Linked DNA regions of Methylosarcina fibrata AML-C10. The protein of the gene in region 1 interacts with the protein of each later gene in a pairwise test. Links are inferred from orthologs where the notes say so. Each region holds a gene or a part of one and is shown on either strand. Other genes may lie near its edges.

Region 1 (9,538 bases):
CGAAATAGGCAGGACCGAGGTAGACATCAAACAACTGCTGGAATTGAAACCCGGTTCCATTGTCGAGTTGGACCGTTATGCCGGGGAGCCTCTCGACGTTTTCGTGAACGGCACATTGGTCGCCCATGGCGAGGTGGCGGTGACTCACGAAAAATTCGGTATTCGTTTGACGGACGTGATCAGCCCCTCGGAAAGAGTCAAGAAACTGACCTAAGGCTTTTATACCCGAGTTTTCTTGCAGTTCCGCAGTCACTGTCTAAAATTCAAGAATATTATCCATTATCGAAATTCCTGTGAATTGAATCGGCGAGAATCAAGGGTCGGCAAAAGAGGAAAAAGCTCAAAAAAAGACCAGGAAGGCTTTTTGCTTCACTCAGTTGCAGCCGGGACAAGCGGTTTCCCGGGTTTTCAGGGGCTAAAGTGAAGCAAAAATAAACAAGGTTTGGGTAATTGCACTCATCACGATATTTTTTTCCCGACCGGACACGACTGTTTTTCAATATAAAAACTCATGACCGGAGCCTATCGTCGGACAGCCTTTGCCGCGGGCTTTTTATCGGCAAGTAATTGAATTATAAAATGGACATATTAAGCATCATAGGCGTTCTGATCGGCACCTGCGCCCTTCTTTTCGGCAACTTCCTGGAAGGGCTCCAGCTCAGTTCCCTGGTCAATGGTCCCGCTTTCATTATCGTGTTCGGCGGCACCGTCGGCGCCACTCTGCTGCAATTTCCGCCTCTTGTATTTATTAGAAGCCTTGAGATGTTCCTCTGGGTTTTTTTGCCCAAGCCGATGAATTTCCGAGAGCAAATAGACAAAATCGTCCGGTGGAGCATATTGGCGCGCAAAGAAGGCTTGCTGGGGCTCGAAGACGAGATCGATGAAGAGACCGATCCGTTCACACAGAAGGCGCTACAGCTTTTGGTGGACGGCAACGAGTCGGAAGAAATCCGCGACATTCTGGAATTGGAGATGAACACCAAAGAAGCGTTCGATTTGCAAGCGGCCAAAATGTACGACGCCATGGGCGGATATGCGCCGACGATCGGCATGCTGGCGGCCGTGATGGGGTTGATTCACGTCATGGAAAATCTGTCCGAGCCGAAACTGCTGGGCGCAGGCATCGCGACCGCGTTCGTGGCGACGGTTTACGGCGTGGGTTCGGCCAACTTGATCTTTTTACCCATCGCCAGCAAACTGAAAACGTACGTTTATGCGAATACTCAGTCCAAAGAAATGATCACCGAAGGCATTACTTCCATCGCCGAGGGAGAAAATCCGCGGAATATCAAATTAAAACTGGAAGGTTATCTGCAGGATGCCGATGTAAAACTACAATAACGTTTTCGCCCGGAACAGATGCTTGGCGATTTTCAATTTTGACAGCATGGATATCCATCAACCTCCTATTTGTCCGACATTATGAGCCGCCGCAGGAAAAAATCACCCGGAGAGATTCACAATCACGATCGATGGCTGGTATCCTATGCCGATTTTGTCACCCTTCTATTTGCATTTTTTGTGGTGATGTATTCGATTTCGGCGGTCAATGAAGAAAAATACAAAGCCTTTTCCTCCTCCCTGGAGACCGCCTTCAATGAAAAAAACCGGCAGTTGAAAGAAATTGTGGCGGTTCAGGCCGCCGCCCAGGCCAACGCCGTCATTGCCGCATCGGAGCCGAATCCGGTTCTGGAAGAGATGGCGACCGGTTTCGATCTGGCCAACGAAAAAAGGCAGTTGGCTATGGTGTCGGATCTGTTGACCAAATCTCTGGGGCCGCTGGTCGACGAGAATCTGGTATCGATCAAGAAAAAAGATTACTGGATTGAATTGGAGTTGAACAGCGAGCTGTTGTTTTTAAGCGGCGATGCGGAGCTGGCGGCAGGCGCGAAACCCTTGCTGCAAAAAATCGCCAAGGAGTTCAAAGCTCTGCCCAATACAATTAACATTGAAGGGCATACCGACACGAATCCGATCAGTACGCCGGAGTTTCCGTCCAACTGGGAACTGTCTTCGGCGCGGGCCACCCGCGTGGTACAGGAGTTCATCAAGGACGGCATCGATCCGGTCCGGTTGTCTGCGATCGGATACGGCCAATACCATCCGGTCACTGACAACGAGACCGAACAAGGACGCTTTAAAAACCGGCGGGTCGTCGTGCTGCTGATTGCTCAGGGCTTTGAAAGGTACGGTTCCAGCGGCCAGGAGCGCGCCGATTTAACGCAGAAGCAGCCGGAATCGGTGGTCCAGGCTGCCCGGTAACGAGTGAAGCGGACAGGCCACGAAAAGGAAGGGAGAGACACTGTCCGGCTGTGAAGTAGCGGGCCTTGTTCAAAGCTATGAGCCGGATGGTCCCGATTTTGGCGGCGTTGAATCGTTTCATCCCGTAGGCGGGCGTGCATTCATAAACGGTGCCGAATCCTTTATAATAGGGCCAAAGCGCTGAAGTTCCGCGCAATCCCCCGATTTCCTTCTTTTTTCTTTTATTCTGTCGAATGGATTATCCTGGTCCGGCCAACCGTTTTCAGATCGAGCATGCAAGCCTTTTCAGGCAGAGTTACCGGCGATTGCTCGGACGGGAGTTGATTCCCGGAGCGGGTTCCGACGAAGAGTTTGCCCGCCTGTTGTTTCATGCTCCTCTTGCCATTCTCTCCCACGACACGGCGGACGATCCGATGTTCAATTACGGAAACCTGCAGGCGCTGTCGCTCTTTGAATTAAGCTGGGAAGAATTGTCCCGAGTGCCTTCCAGGCTGTCCGCCGAACCCTTGGCGCAGGCAGAAAGGGACAAGCTATTGGCGGAAGTCAGGCAAAAAGGGTATATCGATCATTATCAGGGAATCCGAATTGCCCAGTCGTCGGGCAAACGGTTTCTGATTAAAAATTCCGAGGTCTGGAATTTGCTCGATGCCGAGGGCCGTTACCACGGACAGGCGGCCTGCCTCCGGGAATGGGAATTTTTATAGCGGAAGAGGACGGCCTCAGGCGGCCTGGCTTCCCCATGTACTGCATAGTTAAAAGTCATCAGCCATTATGAAAAGTGAATACAATGCCGCGGCGATTGAAGTTTTAAGCGGCCTGGAACCGGTGCGCAAGCGGCCGGGCATGTACACCGACACCACCCGTCCCAACCATCTGGTGCAGGAAGTGGTCGACAACAGCGTCGACGAGGCCCTGGCCGGCCATGCCGACAGCATCGACGTGGTTCTTTACAAGGACGGCTCGGTGCTGGTCAGCGACAACGGGCGAGGCATGCCGGTCGACATCCATCCAGAGCAGGGCATTCCCGGCGTCGAGGTGATCCTGACCCAGCTTCATGCCGGAGGCAAGTTTTCCAACAAGAATTACCAGTTTTCCGGGGGCTTGCACGGCGTCGGCGTTTCGGTGGTGAATGCCTTGTCGGAAAAACTGGAAGTCGAAGTCAAGCGGGGCGGCAAGGTATACCGGATGGAATTCGCCGACGGCGACAAGGTTTCCGAACTGACCGAAACCGGCACCGTCGGCCGAAACAATACCGGCACGGCGGTTAAATTCTGGCCCAACGAGAAATATTTCGACTCCAGCAAGGTGTCGGTGCTGAAGCTCAAGCAGGTCCTGCGCGCCAAGGCGGTTTTATGCCCCGGTCTGAAGATCAGCCTGAAGGTCGAGCAGCCCGAGGAAGAATATACCTGGTGTTATCAGGACGGTCTGAAGGAATATCTCTTGGACCGCATCGGCGACATCGAATTTTTTCCCGAGCAGCCTTTCATGGGGGCGATGGCGGCGGAACACGAGGCGGTCGAATGGGGCATTATCTGGGCCGTCGAAAACCCGGAGGAAATGCTCGCCGAAAGCTACGTCAACCTGGTGCCGACCGCCCAGGGAGGAACCCACGTGAACGGGCTTCGGGCGGGCCTGACCGAAGCGATGCGCGAATTTTGCGACATCCGCAACATTCTGCCGCGCGGGGTCAAGGTGGCTCCCGAAGACGTCTGGGAAAACTGTCATTTCGTGCTTTCGGTCAAGCTGGAAGATCCGCAGTTTTCCGGGCAAACCAAGGAGCGGCTCAGTTCGCGCGAATGCGTCGCCTTCGTCTCCGGCGTCGCCAAGGACAGCTTCAGCCTTTGGCTGAACCAGCATCCTGCCGAGGGTGAGAAAATAGCTGAGGTCATCATTGCCAGCGCGCAAAAACGGCTTCGCTCGAGTAAAAAGATCATTCGCAAAAAGATCACCGCAGGACCGGCGCTGCCCGGCAAACTGGCCGATTGTTCGGCGCAGGACATTGCCCGAACCGAATTGTTCCTGGTCGAGGGCGATTCGGCCGGAGGCTCGGCCAAGCAGGCGCGCGAGCGCGACTTTCAGGCGATCATGCCGCTGCGCGGCAAGATTCTGAACACCTGGGAAGTCGATTCGAATCAGGTCATGGCGTCTCAGGAAGTGCACGACATCGCCGTCGCGCTGGGCATTGAACCGGGCTCCGGCGACCTGCGCAATCTTCGCTACGGCAAGGTCTGCATCCTGGCCGACGCCGACTCCGACGGCAATCACATCGCCACGTTGATCTGCGCTCTGTTTTACCAGCACTTCAATGCGCTGGTCCGGGCCGGCCATGTCTTCGTCGCGATGCCGCCGCTTTACCGGATCGACGTCGGCAAGCGGGTGTTTTACGCGCTCGATGAAGCCGAGCGGCTCGGCGTGCTGGACCGGATCAAGGCCGAAAAGCTCAAGGGCACGATCAATGTCCAGCGTTTTAAAGGCCTCGGCGAAATGAATCCCGGCCAGCTTCGCGAGACCACGATGAATCCCGATACCCGGAGGCTGGTGCAGCTTACCGTCGACGAGGACGACGACACCACCGGCCAGCTCGATCTGCTGCTGGCCAAAAAGCGCGCCACGGACCGGAAAGTCTGGCTGGAAACCAAAGGCAATCTGGCGGATATTTAAAACTTTCCTTGTCAGGTCTCGTCCTTGTCGACCCACTTGGCCACCGCCGGCGGTTGGTAATCGGCAATCAGGTCCAGCAACGCATCGGCCTCCTGCTCGACCAGCAGCATGGCGCGGTGCGTCCGACCGACGAATTGCTCCGCGGTCGCATGTTCCAGAAACGCGATCAAAGGATCGTAATAGCCTTCGGCATTGAGCAGGCCGCAGGGCTTGTTGTGAATCCCGAGCTGTGCCCAGGTCCATATCTCGAAGTGTTCCTCCAGCGTTCCAAGCCCTCCGGGAAGCGCGATGAACGCATCGGACAGCTCGGCCATCAGCGTCTTGCGTTCGTGCATGGACTGGGTAACGTGCAGCTCGGTCAAATGATGGTGTGCCACTTCCTTCCGGACCAGTGCTTCGGGTATGACGCCGACCGCCCGGCCGCCGAGTTGCAGCACCTGATCCGCCACCACGCCCATGAGGCCGACGCTGGCGCCGCCGTAGACCAGGCCGATGTTGCGTTTGACCAGCGACCGGGCCAGGGCGCGGGCCGCCTCCGCATAGGCCGGTAGCCGACCGTGGCCGGAGCCGCAATAAATGCAGATATTTTTTATTTGTTTCATGCTCGCCTCGAGTGCGCCGAAAGGAAGGGCAATGATAGCCGTGTTTAAGCGTATCGTTCGGTACAGCAAGGGTTTTTCCAATGCCATTCCTCGGGAATCCCGACAGCCCGTCCGATCCTTTACATTTTACCCGTCAAATACGCGTTGGGATCGATAAAAAACGCTTTTTTCCATCCTTGGGTCGAGCCGACTGCCGCCCGGAAGGCCGGAAACAGCCGGACGATCGCATAGTGCAAGTGCGGCGGCTTGCCTTTGGCATTGCCGCTGTCGCCCAGAGTGCCGAGGGGGCGGCCGGATTTTACCGGAGTCAGGGCGGAAACGCCGATCGTTTCCAGGTGCGCATAATAATGAAAACGCCATTTCGGACCTAAAACGATGACGACGTTGCCCCCGACCGGAATCCGGCCGGTATAGAGGACGATCCCGTCCACGGCGCTAAGGACCGGGGTGCCTTTTTTGCCGAAAATATCGATGCCTTTATGGACGCCCGAGACACCCCAAGGCTCGTACCAGAACGAGTCCTTGTTCCAATCCGCGGGGGTGGCGCCCCCGACCGGAATTTGGATCCGTTCCGGAACGATAAAACTGGCCATCACGATGGCCGTCATTCCTATAAGTATGAAGAATAGGATTTTCCTGATTCGATGCATATCAATTTCATGACCGGTTGTTGAAAAATTACCCGTCAGACAGCAATTTATCTCAGGATTTCCGGAAAAAAGCGTAAACTCTTTCAATTTCCATTGTTATCATCATGGTTCCGCATCCGACGATTCCTGCCGACGAAGCTTTTGCGCTTCTTGCCGCCAACGGCAACCTGTCCGTGATCGACGTCCGGTCGGAGGGCGAATATGAAAAGGCCCATTTTGCGCATACGGTCAATATCCCGATTCTTTCCGACGCGCACCGTCATCGGGTCGGGCTGACTTACAAGAACGAAGGCTCGGAAGCGGCGAAAGCATTGGGTCACCGGCTGGTCAGCGGCGACTATAAAGAAGCGCTGATCCGCCGCTGGTGCGCCGAGATCCTGCGCCATCCCGGCGCAGCGGCGCTGCTTTTTTGCTGGCGCGGAGGGCTTCGCTCGCGCATCGCGCAGGACTGGATTGTGCAAAGCGGGCATGAGGTGCTGCGAGTCGAGGGCGGGTATAAGGCTTTGCGGCATGAAGCCTTAAAAACGCTGGAAAATCCGGCGCCGTTCGTCGTTCTGTCGGGCATGACCGGTTCCGGTAAAACCCGCCTGCTGCGCCGGCTTGAGCGCATCGTCGATCTGGAAGCCCTGGCCCGTCATCGCGGCAGCGCCTTCGGAGCGCATTTCGATGGCCGTCAGCCGCAGCAGGCCACTTTCGAAAACAGCCTGGCGCAGGCATTATACCCGCTTGCGCCAGGCTACGTGCTGGAAGATGAAAGTCCCAACATCGGACGCTGCTACGTGCCCGATCCTTTCCATGCGCGCATGGCCAGAGCGCCGATGGTCCGGATCGAAGCTCCGCCGCGGCAGCGGGCCCTGGCCATTTATCAGGAATACGTCCGGCGGCCTTTGGTTTGGGGCATGGCTGCGGACGAGTTGTCTCAGGCTTTTCTCCGGAACGTCGAACGGATCGGAAACAAGCTCGGCGGCCTGGAATGCGACCGGATCCGGCGGCTCGTAGCAGAAGCGTTTGCCGCCGATGCGATGACCGAAGAAGGCAGAGAGGCGCACCTGGACTGGATCGAGCGTCTCTTGTCCGTTTATTACGACAAACAGTATCTGTACTCGCTATCGTTGAAATCGCGCAAGACGCTGTTTCAGGGGCTGTGGGAGGACTGTCTGGCGTTTTTGCAGGAGTTGCAGCATGAATAGAACCTCGGCGCCGATCGTTTCGGACCTGGTGCTGCTCGGCGGCGGGCACGCCAACATTCAGGTGCTGAAAAAGCTGGCGATGAAGCCGATCGCGGGGCTTCGAGTCACGCTGATCTCCGACCAGACCCATGCGCCTTATTCCGGCATGCTGCCCGGCTATCTTGCAGGCTATTACGATTATGAAGACTGCCATTTCGATCTCAGGCGGCTTTGCGAAGAACTCGGCCATCGCTTCATCCGGGCCAGAATCACCGGCATCGATGCCGAACGAAAAAGAATCCGGCTGGAGAATCGCCCGGAGATTCGGTACGACTGCGCTTCGATCAACGTCGGCATCGCGCCCAGGCCGATCGAGAGTTCAGCCGGGGAGTCCGACGCCAAACTGATTCCGCTCAAACCGATTTCCCGGTTCATCGGGCATTGGGACCGGCTGATCGCGGAACTGAAAGCTTATCAAGGGTCCCGGCCATTGTCTTTGGCCATGGTCGGCGGCGGCGCCGCAGGCGTCGAAATCGCGATCATCCTGAAAATGCTGATCGATCGAAACGGCTGGAACGCCGAGGTCAGCCTGATCCATCGGCATGAATATCTGGTGTCGGCCCGGGACCTGCGCGCGCAGCGGCACTTGTCCGCAGCGCTCCGGAAGGCCGACGTCCGAGTTTTGCCGAACACCGACGTGGTGCGGCTTCAGGAAGACGGCCTGCTGCTCAAGGATGCTCAAGACCGGCTTGATACGCAGGCATTTTACCGCGTATTGATCGCCACCGAGGCGGCCGCGCCGCCGTGGTTTGAAAGTTCGGGGCTGCCGGTCGATCGGGACGGTTTTTTAAAAGTCGACGAACACTTGCGGGTCGAAGGCAACAACGCTCTTTTTGCCGCCGGCGACTGCATTCATTTTTTGCCGTCGCCTCTGAAAAAGGCCGGCGTCTATGCGGTCCGGCAGGGGCCGGTGTTGACGCATAACATCTTCGCTTTTTTTACCCGCCGGTCCGGATTGAAAACCTTTCGTCCGAAAAAACATGTACTGTCGCTGATTACCGTCGGCGAGCGCAAGGCCGTCGTGCATCAGGGCAATGCTTCGATCCTGCGCTGGCTGGGGCCGTCGCTGTTGTGGCGGGTCAAGGACCGGATCGACCGGCACTTCATGCGGCGCTTTCAAGCCCGCACCTTCGACGTCCATCCCGGCCGTGTCGAGCGGACGATGCCGCGCCCTATCGCCAGCCTGATTCCGGAAGACTGGCAGGACAACACCTGCGGCGGCTGCGGCAGCAAACTGGCCGCTTCGGTCCTGACTCAGGCCCTCGACCGGTTGCCGATCCCCCGGAACGATGCGGTGCTGCTCGGAGCGAAGGACGGCGAAGACTGCGCCCTGACCCGCTTCGGCGAACACAGGCTGTGCCTGCAAAGCCTCGATCAATTCCGTTCGTTCCTGTCCGATCCGTTCCTGTTCGGCCGGATTGCCGCCCAGCATGCGCTCAGCGACGTCTATGCGATGGGCGGCATCGCCAAAACGGCGCAAGTCGGCCTGACCCTTGGTCCGGCCACCGAAAGGATTCAGCGGGAGGATATTGTTCAAGTGCTGAGCGGCGTGCTCGACGTAATGAAGGAGGACGGGGCCGCGCTCGTCGGCGGTCACACCGGCGAAGGCGCGGAACCGGCGATTGCGGTCGCCGTCCAGGGCGAAGTCGAGCCGGAGCGGGTGCTCCGAAAACGGCTGACCCGAACAGGCAACCGCCTGATTCTGACCAAGCCGATCGGCACCGGCGTCATTTTTGCGGCGAACATGCTGGCGCAGGCGAACGGAAAGTGGGTCGAGGCGGCGTTGTCGAGCATGGGGCAATCGAACCGGATTGCCCTGGACGTCATTCGCTCTTTCGACGTGGCCGGCTGCACCGACGTCACCGGTTTCGGTCTCTTGGGTCATGCCTTCGAAATGATGGGAGGCGGCAGCGGCGCGCTGGGCATCGCCATCGACTACCGGGCAATTCCGCTGTTCGACGGCGTTGCCGAATTATTCGCCAAAGGCTATGCCGCGTCGCTCGCCGAACGGAACTACCGGTCCCTCAAGCCGTTGTTGAGCAGGGAAGTGACTCCTCGAACCCATCCGGCGCTGTTCGATCCGCAAACCAGCGGCGGCCTTTTGTTTTCGGTTCCGCCGGGTCAGACGGAAAAA
Region 2 (9,480 bases), 1.9 Mb from region 1 along the record:
AGCTGACCGGCTCCTCCGGAGCCGGCTGAAGAGACTCCGGATAAAGCCAGGGATTCAGAATGAGTTTCTTGTGTCTGGGAGCGTTTGGCGAAGGGAAATAGGCCGTCGATGAAACCGATCAATCGGGTCTGATCCATTCATCACCCCCGGTTACGCATATACTTTTCAACTCCGGTTTTAGCTTCCGTTGCGGTGGTTTTTGTGCTCTCAGCCTGCTTCGCCATGTATTTCGCCACACCGGTTGCCGCTGAAGCAGTCGGCGAAGACTTTTGCTGCTTCTCCAGATAACGGCTCACTCCCGTGCCGGAGATTCGGTTAAGGTATTTGGCAACACCGGTCATGCCCCCGCCCGCTCCGGAAGAGCTGTAAGCGGCTCTGGACTCCCGCGTTTCCGGGGACGATTTTTTTCTGAACAGAACCACGCCGACCAAGGCGAGAACAATCAATCCAATAAGATAATTGGAGCTGGATTCTTCCTTCTTTTCGGCAGCGCCCGAAGCAGCGCCGCCCGACTCGCTTACACTCTTCTGCATGCTGCCGGCACTTGCTGAAGAAGACTGAGCATGTTGATAGGTCGGATCGTTATATAAAACTTTCGGCTGAAAATTAGCCGCCGGGTATTGCGAATCGGTTGCAGACGATGCGGCTGCAGTCGATTGGGCAGGCTTGTAATCGGGATCTTGATAAACCACTTTCGGCTGAAAGTCCGATGCAGGATAGTTGGTATCTGCGCTTGCCATGGAACTAGCCAATAGGAAAACGGCAAAGGTACCGGTTGTTATATTAATTATTTTCACGTTACTCACCTAATTTCTCGTGGATGTCGATTAGAGTTCCTTGCGCTCATGAATAGTTACCCAAAAACGCAAGGATCTTCTACCTGATAAAGGAATTTTATCCTTAATCTTTTTATTTTTGTAGCACTGCTTCCACGTTCTTTACAACATTTTCAACGGTGAAGCCGAACTCTTTAAAAAGCAATCCTGCCGGTGCCGATTCACCGAATCGATCAAGCCCGACAATACCGCCCTGGCTGCCGACATATTTCCACCAGCCGTCGCTGACGCCAGCCTCAACCGCTACTCGTTTGGTCACTGCGGAAGGCAGTACCGATTCGCGGTATTCGGCATCCTGAGCATCGAAAACATTGGTGGAAATCATCGATACCACACGGATTTTCTTGCCTTTTGCTCTTATTTCGTCGGCTGCTTTCAAGGCCAATTCGACTTCGGAGCCTGTCGCAATAATGATGGCGTCGGGCTGACCGTCGCTGTCGCTCAAAATGTAGCCGCCGCGGCTGATCGCCTGAATTTGATCGGCAGCGCGGGGAATGTGCGGCAGATTTTGACGAGAGAATACCAGTACCGATGGACCATCCTTGCGTTCAATCGCAGCGCGCCAGCACACTGCCGTTTCCACCGCGTCGCAAGGGCGCCATACCTGCATGTTCGGAATCATGCGCAACGTGGCGGTTTGTTCGATCGGCTGATGGGTCGGACCGTCTTCGCCGAGGCCGATGGAATCGTGGGTATAAACGAAGATCGAGCGGATCTTCATCAACGAGGCCATCCGCACGGCATTACGCGCATACTCGGAGAACATCAAAAACGTGGCGCCGAACGGAATCAGGCCGCCATGCAACGCAATGCCGTTCATGATGGCGGACATGCCGAACTCGCGCACGCCGTAATTGACATAGTTCGCATCCGGTTTATTGGCGCGCATGGGCTTGTAGCCAGACCACTCGGTCATATTGGAGCATCCCAGGTCCGCCGAACCGCCGAAAATTTCAGGCAGCAGCTTGGCATAGCCTTCAATGGAGGCCAGTGAAGAAAGACGGGTCGCCGTCGTTTTGGCCGCTTCGTTGACCGAAGCAACAAATTTGTCGGCATCGGCCGTCCAGTTGGATGGCAGATCGCCGGCCATGCGGCGCTCGAATTCGGCCGCCAGTTCCGGATGAGCCGATTTATAAGCGGCAAAGCGTTGATTCCATTCATTCTCGGCAGCGCCCCCTTTCGCTTTGGCATCCCAGCCGGCATAAACATCGGCGGGCACTTCGAAAGGACCGTGATCCCAGCCTATGGCTGCTTTGGTCAGGTTAATTTCCGCTTCGCCCAACGGCGCGCCATGGCAGGCGTGGCTGCCGGCTTTGTTCGGCGAACCGAAACCGATCGTGGTCTTGCAGCAGATCAATGTCGGTTTGTCGGTCATGGCATGCGCCATCTCGATGGCTTTGCCGACCGCGCCGGCATCATGGCCGTCCACGTCCGGAATGACATGCCAGCCATAAGCTTCGAAGCGTTTCGGCGTGTTATCGGTAAACCATCCTTCCACGTGGCCGTCGATCGAGATTCCGTTGTCATCCCAAAATGCAATCAGATTGCCCAAACCCAGGGTGCCGGCCAAAGAACAGGCTTCGTGAGAGATCCCTTCCATCAAACAGCCATCGCCCAGGAAAACATAGGTTTTATGATCAACGATGGTGTGTCCGTCGCGGTTGAATTGTGCTGCCAGTGCCTTTTCGGCGATCGCCATACCGACCGCATTGGTAATGCCTTGGCCCAAAGGTCCTGTGGTGGTTTCCACTCCCGGCGCGTAACCGTATTCGGGATGCCCCGGAGTTTTCGAATGAAGCTGACGGAACTGTTTTAACTCATCGATCGGCAAATCATAGCCTGTCAAATGCAGTAATGAGTAAATCAGCATGGAACCGTGGCCGTTCGAGAGCACAAAGCGGTCCCGGTTAGACCATTGAGGATTGGAAGGATTATGGCGCATATAATCGTTCCACAAAACTTCGGCAATATCCGCCATCCCCATGGGAGCCCCTGGATGGCCTGAATTTGCTTTTTGCACTGCGTCCATGCTCAAAGCGCGAATGGCGTTTGCTAATTCTCGGCGCGATGCCATGTTCTTCTCCTTTGTATTCTGTGATGTTGAGGTGTATCTGCCTAAGCATCAAACCGCTTGTTCCGATGCTTAACTGTGAATTAGTAAGAACGAGTGGTCATGGCCACTCGTTCATGATGGCATTACTCTAAGTTAGCGTGCCGTGATCTCATTTCTTCTTCAGGAATCCCTTTTTCGTGTATCACGTGTGAGATCGTCGCTTCTAAAAAGAATAATGTGGAAAGCTCGAAAACCGTTCCCATTGGCATACCGACTACTTTTCCGTATTGTTCGGCCTTGCCGATCTGGAAAACCGCGTCCGCCATATCACCGATGGTCGAGCTGCTTTTTGAAGAGATCAATACAATGTCCGCGCCTACTTTTTTGGCGCTCTTGGTAAATGCTATCAATTGTTCAGTCTCGCCGGAGCCTGAAATAATAATAAGCAAATCGCCGTTTTTAATGCTCGGCGTAACTATTTCGCCGACCACACTGACATCGTATCCCGCATGCACCAGTCTCATGGCAAAGAAATTGCCAACCAACTTTGATCTTCCTGCTCCCGAAACAAAAATACGCTTCGCTTTATCGAGCATTTGGGTCAGTTTTTGATCATAGCCAGGATCGGTAGCCCCAAGAATGCTTGAAATCTTTTCAATGATAAGCTGCTGATGCATATTTATACAGCGTCGACTAATTCGCGGATTTCACGGGCCGCATCGGAAGGAGATGGAGCACCGTAGATTGCAGCGCCTACCACGATAATGTTCGCACCGGCTCTGACGACGTCTTGTACCGTGGATTGTTTGATACCGCCGGCAACGGAAATTCTGACGTTCAGACCCAATCTTGCGATATCGTTCAAATCGCCGAATGGCGTATGGCCGGCAGCTTGTGCATCAAGACCGGTATGTACGCCCATGATGTGAGCGCCTGCTTCCGCGCAAGCACGTGCGCATGCGATTTTGTCTTCAACGTTGATCAGGTCGATTTGAGCTTCTGCTCCGTGCGCGTTGGCCGCTTTGATAACGCCTTTGCAAGTTGCAAGACCGGATACGCCCAACACAGTGCAGATATCCGCACCTGCCGCATAGAATGGAGTTGCTTCGTATTCGCCGGCGTCCATTGTTTTGAGGTCGACGAGCAACAATTTGTCCGGGAATCTTGCTCTCAATTCTTTAACCAGATTGATGCCGTTGTGTTTGATACAAGGTGTTCCGATTTCAAAGATATCAACGCTGGGTGCCACTTTTTCAGCCAGCGCAATGGTTTGATTGAAATCTAATGAATCTAACGCCATTTGTATTAATGGTCTTGCCATGATGTAAGCTCCAATGAGTTGTTATAGGAATGAGTTAATACCTCTTTTAAGCGGATGTAACTGTAAAGAGAAAGGGGAAAAATGTCAATGTCCGATGATTATCGGGCGTAAGACGGCCTGAGCGCAAGGATTTTGAACCATCCCCATAAATAATATTTATCAATGAGTTATTTGATTATTTGGAGCTACTGGAAAGGATGAATCCGTCCATATCGGGCGTAAATGCAGGTTTTGGAAATTCGCTTGCGGATGTTGTTTACTCGATCCATGGTAAAAAAATCCCTCCGTTTTCGCTTATGACGGACATCCGAAGGGTAGCACAAAACCGGCCTTTTATGAACGGCACAGAACGGTTACCAATTCTCTCCTCTTGATTGTAATTCCGGAAAAATCCGAAAAATAACGCTGAGATTGTTTTTTATCTGTCCGCTTTCTCATCAAAACGGCTTCGTCAATCAGGGACAACCTTGCGTTTGAAGCCGCGGCGCCATTCCGAAGCCGGCCAAGTCCGCTTCGATAATATATAATAGTAAGCGGCATTCTGCCCGACCCATTCGATAACACAATCTAGCCGAAAGGATCTTGCGATAAACAGATATTTCAACGAATATCGAACTTTCGAATTCGCAAACAAGCACGGGAGAATCATTTCGGCTTAACCAACCCTTTCCCTCAACGTCATCCTTTTAAATCTTTTTCTAATAGAGCCCTATGGAAGCTTTTACTAATATTCGTGCCCTCATCATCGATATGGATGGGGTTTTATGGCATGGAGATCGCCCGTTGCCCGGCCTGGCCGATTTCTTTCAGACATTGCGGAATGCCGGGATCCGTTTCTTGCTCGCAACCAATAACGCCAGCCTGACTCAAGAGCAGTACGTATTAAAACTCGCCGGCATGGGCGTAACGGTGGACCGGGATGAAATCCTGACTTCGGCGATGGCTACGGCGCGGTATCTGGCCGAACACACCGAACCGGCCAAAACTCGAGTGTTTGTCGTCGGCGAGGCCGGCTTGACGCAGCCATTGCTCGAACACGGCTTTATCCTGACCGGATTGTATGAAGTCGGCGACGGCAAGACCTCACGTGGCGCCGATGTGGTCGTCTGCGGCAAGGACAAGACGTTAACCTGGGACAAACTGGCGACGGCCACGTTAAACCTGCGGGCCGGCGCCAGATTTATCGGCACCAACGGCGATACGACATTGCCGACCGAACGCGGCGTGGTTCTCGGTAACGGCGCCATCCTGGCCGCGCTGGAAACGGCGAGCGGAGTGTCGCCCACGGTCATCGGCAAACCCGAACCGATCATGTACCGGCAGGCCATGAATCTATTGGGCTCCAGCCCGGACGAAACAGTGGCGATCGGCGACCGGCTGGAGACCGACATTCTGGGAGCCGTGCACGCCGGCATACGCAGTCTCATGGTGCTGTCGGGAATTTCCACGCTGGAAGACGCGCAAAAAGCCGATTACCAACCGACCTGGATCATGCCGGACATTCGTGCCATTACCGAAGCATTGCGGCGCTGACAGCGGCCACCTTAGCCGAACCAATATCTATATTGACTATGGAGGTTGAAACAAAGGATCGTTCCGTCATATAGTGCGGGTTATCGAACCCTCCTCCGTTTATCAGGAACTGTGGCCATGAAAAAATTCATCAATACCATCGACACGCTGCTGGACGACAGTCTCGCCGGCTTCGCCAAGGCCCATGCCGATATCGTCAAATTGAACCGGCAACCCCATTTCGTCAGCCGGTTGAATCCTGCCCGATCCGGTAAAGTCGCGCTGATTTCCGGCGGCGGTTCGGGACACGAGCCCCTGCATACCGGATTTGTCGGGATGGGCATGCTGGATGCGGCCTGCCCCGGCCAGATCTTTACCTCGCCCACGCCCGATCAGATGCTGGCTGCGGCACAGGAAGTCGAAAACGGCGGCGGCGTCCTGTTTATCGTCAAAAATTACGCCGGCGACGTGATGAACTTCGAAATCGCCGCGGAAATGCTGGAGTGTCCGCATGAAACCGTCCTGGTCAGCGACGACGTCGCTTTGCCCAAAACGCACAGCATCGGACGCCGCGGCGTGGCCGGCACCTTGATCGTGGAAAAAATCGTCGGCGCCGCGGCCGAGTCCGGGAAGGATCTGGCGGCCTGCAAGGCCTTGGGCGAGCGGATCGCGCAAAGCACCGCCTCGATGGGCGTCGCCTTGAGCAGTTGCACGGTGCCGGCCCTGGGCAAACCGACCTTCGAATTGAAGGACGACGAAATGGAAATGGGCGTCGGCATTCACGGAGAGCGCGGACGCGAAACGATGAACCTGCTTTCCGCTACCGAAATCGTCGACAGACTGGCCTCCGCCATCGACGAAGAACTGCAACCCAAATCCGGACAAGCCGCCTTGCTGCATATCAATGGGTCCGGTGCCACGCCGTTGCTCGAACTTCATCTGATCTACGGTCTGGCGCATCAATTCTGGGAGAAAAAAGGCATCAACATCGCCCGTTCCCTGGTCGGAAACTACACTACCTCGCTGGACATGGCGGGCTGTTCGCTTACCCTCAGCCTGATGGACGAAGAACTGATCCGGCTCTGGGATGCGCCGGTCCATACGGCGGCTTTAAGATGGGGATGCTGACCGCTGGGACAGCACATCTATAATCGAACAAATCATCAATTGCGCGGTTCTGGCCCCGGCGTCGATATGGCCTTTGGTTCTTTCTCCGAGGAAAGACGCGCGCCCTTTGGTCGCCACCATGTCCCGGGTCGACTCCATTCCCTGAACGGCGGTCTGCGCCAGGCTTTCCAGCAAGTCCGGCAGCGGAACGTCCGCCTCCGCCGAAGCCTGCAATTTTTCAGCGACGGGAATCAGCACGTCCAGCATGGTTTTCTCTCCGGCGCCGGCCCGGCCTCTTGATTTGACCGATTCCACGCCCTGAGAGAAAGCATCGGCAAAGGTTTTCAAAGCCATCGGCTTCCCCTTGGCCGTTTTGCTCATCGTGACGAACAGCGTGCCGTACAACGAGCCTGACGCGCCTCCGATCGTCGACATCAGGATCATGCCGATCTTCTGCAAGGCGGCCGCCCAATCGAGGCCGGCGAGCTCCGTACTTTGCTCGCTCAGGGCATGCAGGCCGCGCTTCAAGTTGAACACGTGATCGCCGTCTCCGATCTCCTGATCGAGTGCGGTTACTTCGTCGGCATTTTTGTCTATCGTTTCGTTGATGGCCCGGATGAAATCCGGCAATAAAACAGGCTCGATCTGCATGGTGAATGTCCTCCTAACGATGATGCGGAGTTCAAGAATAACTCGCTGCCTTTCTGCTGTCCAGCACCCGTTGCCCTATGGGCGGCGCTTCTCCCGCCGTTCGCTTGCCAGCCGCGCCTGACGAGTGATAATCTAAAACCGGGCGATTTCCCCGAGTTAATTCCGGCCGGGCCAGGCAGCGGAACGGTTCGACGGATGTTGCCGGCCGTTATAATTTGACCGAATTTTACCGCTAACCTCTCCCGATGCCATGACTGTTTTCTCTAACGATATCGATGTCCTTTGCATAGGCCATGCGTCCTACGACCTCGTCTTTTCGGTGCCGCATCATCCGGCCGAAGATGAAAAGATTTTCGCTCAAGGCTTTCTGGGCTGCGGCGGCGGACCTGCCGCCAATGCCGCGGTCACTGTCGCCAAACTGGGTTTCAAGGCCGCTTTCGCCGGTTATTTGGGTCATGATCTTTACGGAGAACGGCATCGGCAGGAACTGATCGAACAGGGAGTCGACACCCGCTTCATCGTCCGGGGCGAAGCGCCCACTCCGCTGTCCGCGGTATTGGTCAAGCCGGACGGCAAAAGAGCCCTGATCAACTATAAAAGCGAAACCCGGCCCCTGGCGGCGAATGCCCTGAACTTTTCCGGGATCGCTCCCGGGGCGGTCCTGCTGGATGGCCACGAGCCCCGGATATCGGTGGCTTACTGCCGCGAGCTTCGAACTCGACATATACCGACCGTGCTGGATGCCGGTTCTCTGCATGAAGGGACCGAAGCGCTTATGGGACTGGTCGACTACCTGGTCTGTTCGGAAAAATTCGCTCTTCAGGTAGCGGAAACGCTCGATCAGGCCTTGCATCGCCTGTCTGAAGCGGCCCCGGCCGTAGTCGTCACGTTAAGCGAAAGGGGCCTGGTCTGGAAAAAAGACGGCAAGACAGGCGCCCTGCCCGCATTTGCCGTAACCAGCATCGATTCGACCGGCGCGGGCGATGCCTTTCACGGCGCGTTTGCCGCGGCCGTCGCAACGGGCCGAGACTGGATCGCTACCCTGCGCTACGCCAGCGCCGCAGGCGCGCTGTGCTGCACAAAGATGGGCGCGCGTCCCGGACTGCCGTCAAAAGAAGAACACGCCGCCCTGCTCAACGAAGGGGCCGATTAGACCGGAGCGAGCCTCGGTTGCTGTTATAATATTCTTCCGCTCCGCTGCCGCGACATCTTTTCTTTATAACCAGCCGGGGCTCATTTCCAAGGAAAACCGTGAAAACAAGAAACAGACGAAGAGGATTGGTGGTAGTCAATACCGGCGAAGGCAAAGGCAAGTCTTCCAGCGCGTTCGGCATGGTTTTTCGCGCGGCCGGCTGGGGCATGAAAGTCTGCGTCATTCAATTCATCAAAGGACAATGGCAGACAGGGGAACAAAAAGCCGCGCAGCATTTCGACAATATCGAATGGCATGCCCTGGGCGACGGCTTTACCTGGGACACGAAAAATCCCGAACAGGACGTTAAAACCAGCCGGGAAATCTGGGAATTCAGCAAGCAAAAAATTCTTTCCGAAGCCTACGACGTGGTCGTTCTCGACGAGATCAATTATTGCTGCGGCTATCAGTGGATCTCCGGCCGGGAAATCGCCGATTTCATAAAAAACCACAAGCCCGCCTGGCTGCACCTGATCCTGACCGGACGCAACGCTCCCGCCGAGGTCATCGAGATCGCCGACACGGTCACCGAAATGACTCAGCGCAAACACGCCTACGAACAAGGAATCAAGGCCGAGCAAGGCATTGAGTTTTAACGCCGGCAACGACCGTTGATTCCTTTTCGTTGCCGTCTCCCGAACACGGGCTTTAACATCTTCCATTGCCGTTAGCCGGCAATTCGCATAGAATCTGTAAGGGAGTTTACCGCCGTGCCGGTAGCATCGATTCCAATTACAATCAATACGAGGAGAGATAATGTCTGAAACTAGCAAAATGTTGTGGGCGGTTCTGGGCGCCTTTGCTATCG

Evidence for each region.
Region 2: the proteins of parE (region 1) and dhaK interact in binary tests that used the Escherichia coli proteins (3 or more experiments, as listed by UniProt). The link is inferred for Methylosarcina fibrata AML-C10 from one-to-one orthologs.

The regions. Positions count from the first base shown.
Region 1 is NZ_KB889965.1:2,506,751-2,516,288, reverse strand. What follows is about bases 2,479-5,478. They hold parE (DNA topoisomerase IV subunit B), read left to right. Parts: upstream 2,479-3,033; coding sequence 3,034-4,923; downstream 4,924-5,478. Other genes in these bases: A3OW_RS0111810 (LOG family protein), read right to left, coding at 4,935-5,478; A3OW_RS0111820 (MEKHLA domain-containing protein), read left to right, coding at 2,496-2,966. Outside these bases: flagellar motor switch protein FliN, read left to right, coding at 1-214; A3OW_RS0111830 (flagellar motor protein), read left to right, coding at 580-1,341; flagellar motor protein MotD, read left to right, coding at 1,423-2,262; more of A3OW_RS0111810, read right to left, coding at 5,479-5,525; A3OW_RS0111805 (M23 family metallopeptidase), read right to left, coding at 5,645-6,118; tRNA 2-selenouridine(34) synthase MnmH, read left to right, coding at 6,280-7,365; selenide, water dikinase SelD, read left to right, coding at 7,358-9,538. UniProt on the Escherichia coli protein: Topoisomerase IV is essential for chromosome segregation; it is the principal protein responsible for decatenating newly replicated chromosomes. It relaxes supercoiled DNA.
Region 2 is NZ_KB889965.1:4,434,345-4,443,824, reverse strand. Bases 4,914-7,855 are described here. They hold dhaK (dihydroxyacetone kinase subunit DhaK), read left to right. Parts: upstream 4,914-5,860; coding sequence 5,861-6,850; downstream 6,851-7,855. Other genes in these bases: A3OW_RS0120935 (carbohydrate kinase family protein), read left to right, coding at 7,731-7,855; dhaL (dihydroxyacetone kinase subunit DhaL), read right to left, coding at 6,833-7,480; A3OW_RS0120950 (HAD-IIA family hydrolase), read left to right, coding at 4,922-5,743. Outside these bases: A3OW_RS0120975 (hypothetical protein), read right to left, coding at 1-137; A3OW_RS28370 (hypothetical protein), read right to left, coding at 141-797; tkt (transketolase), read right to left, coding at 910-2,910; hxlB (6-phospho-3-hexuloisomerase), read right to left, coding at 3,033-3,566; hxlA (3-hexulose-6-phosphate synthase), read right to left, coding at 3,569-4,210; more of A3OW_RS0120935, read left to right, coding at 7,856-8,633; cobO (cob(I)yrinic acid a,c-diamide adenosyltransferase), read left to right, coding at 8,732-9,268; A3OW_RS0120925 (hypothetical protein), read left to right, coding at 9,429-9,480. UniProt on the Escherichia coli protein: Dihydroxyacetone binding subunit of the dihydroxyacetone kinase, which is responsible for the phosphoenolpyruvate (PEP)-dependent phosphorylation of dihydroxyacetone via a phosphoryl group transfer from DhaL-ATP.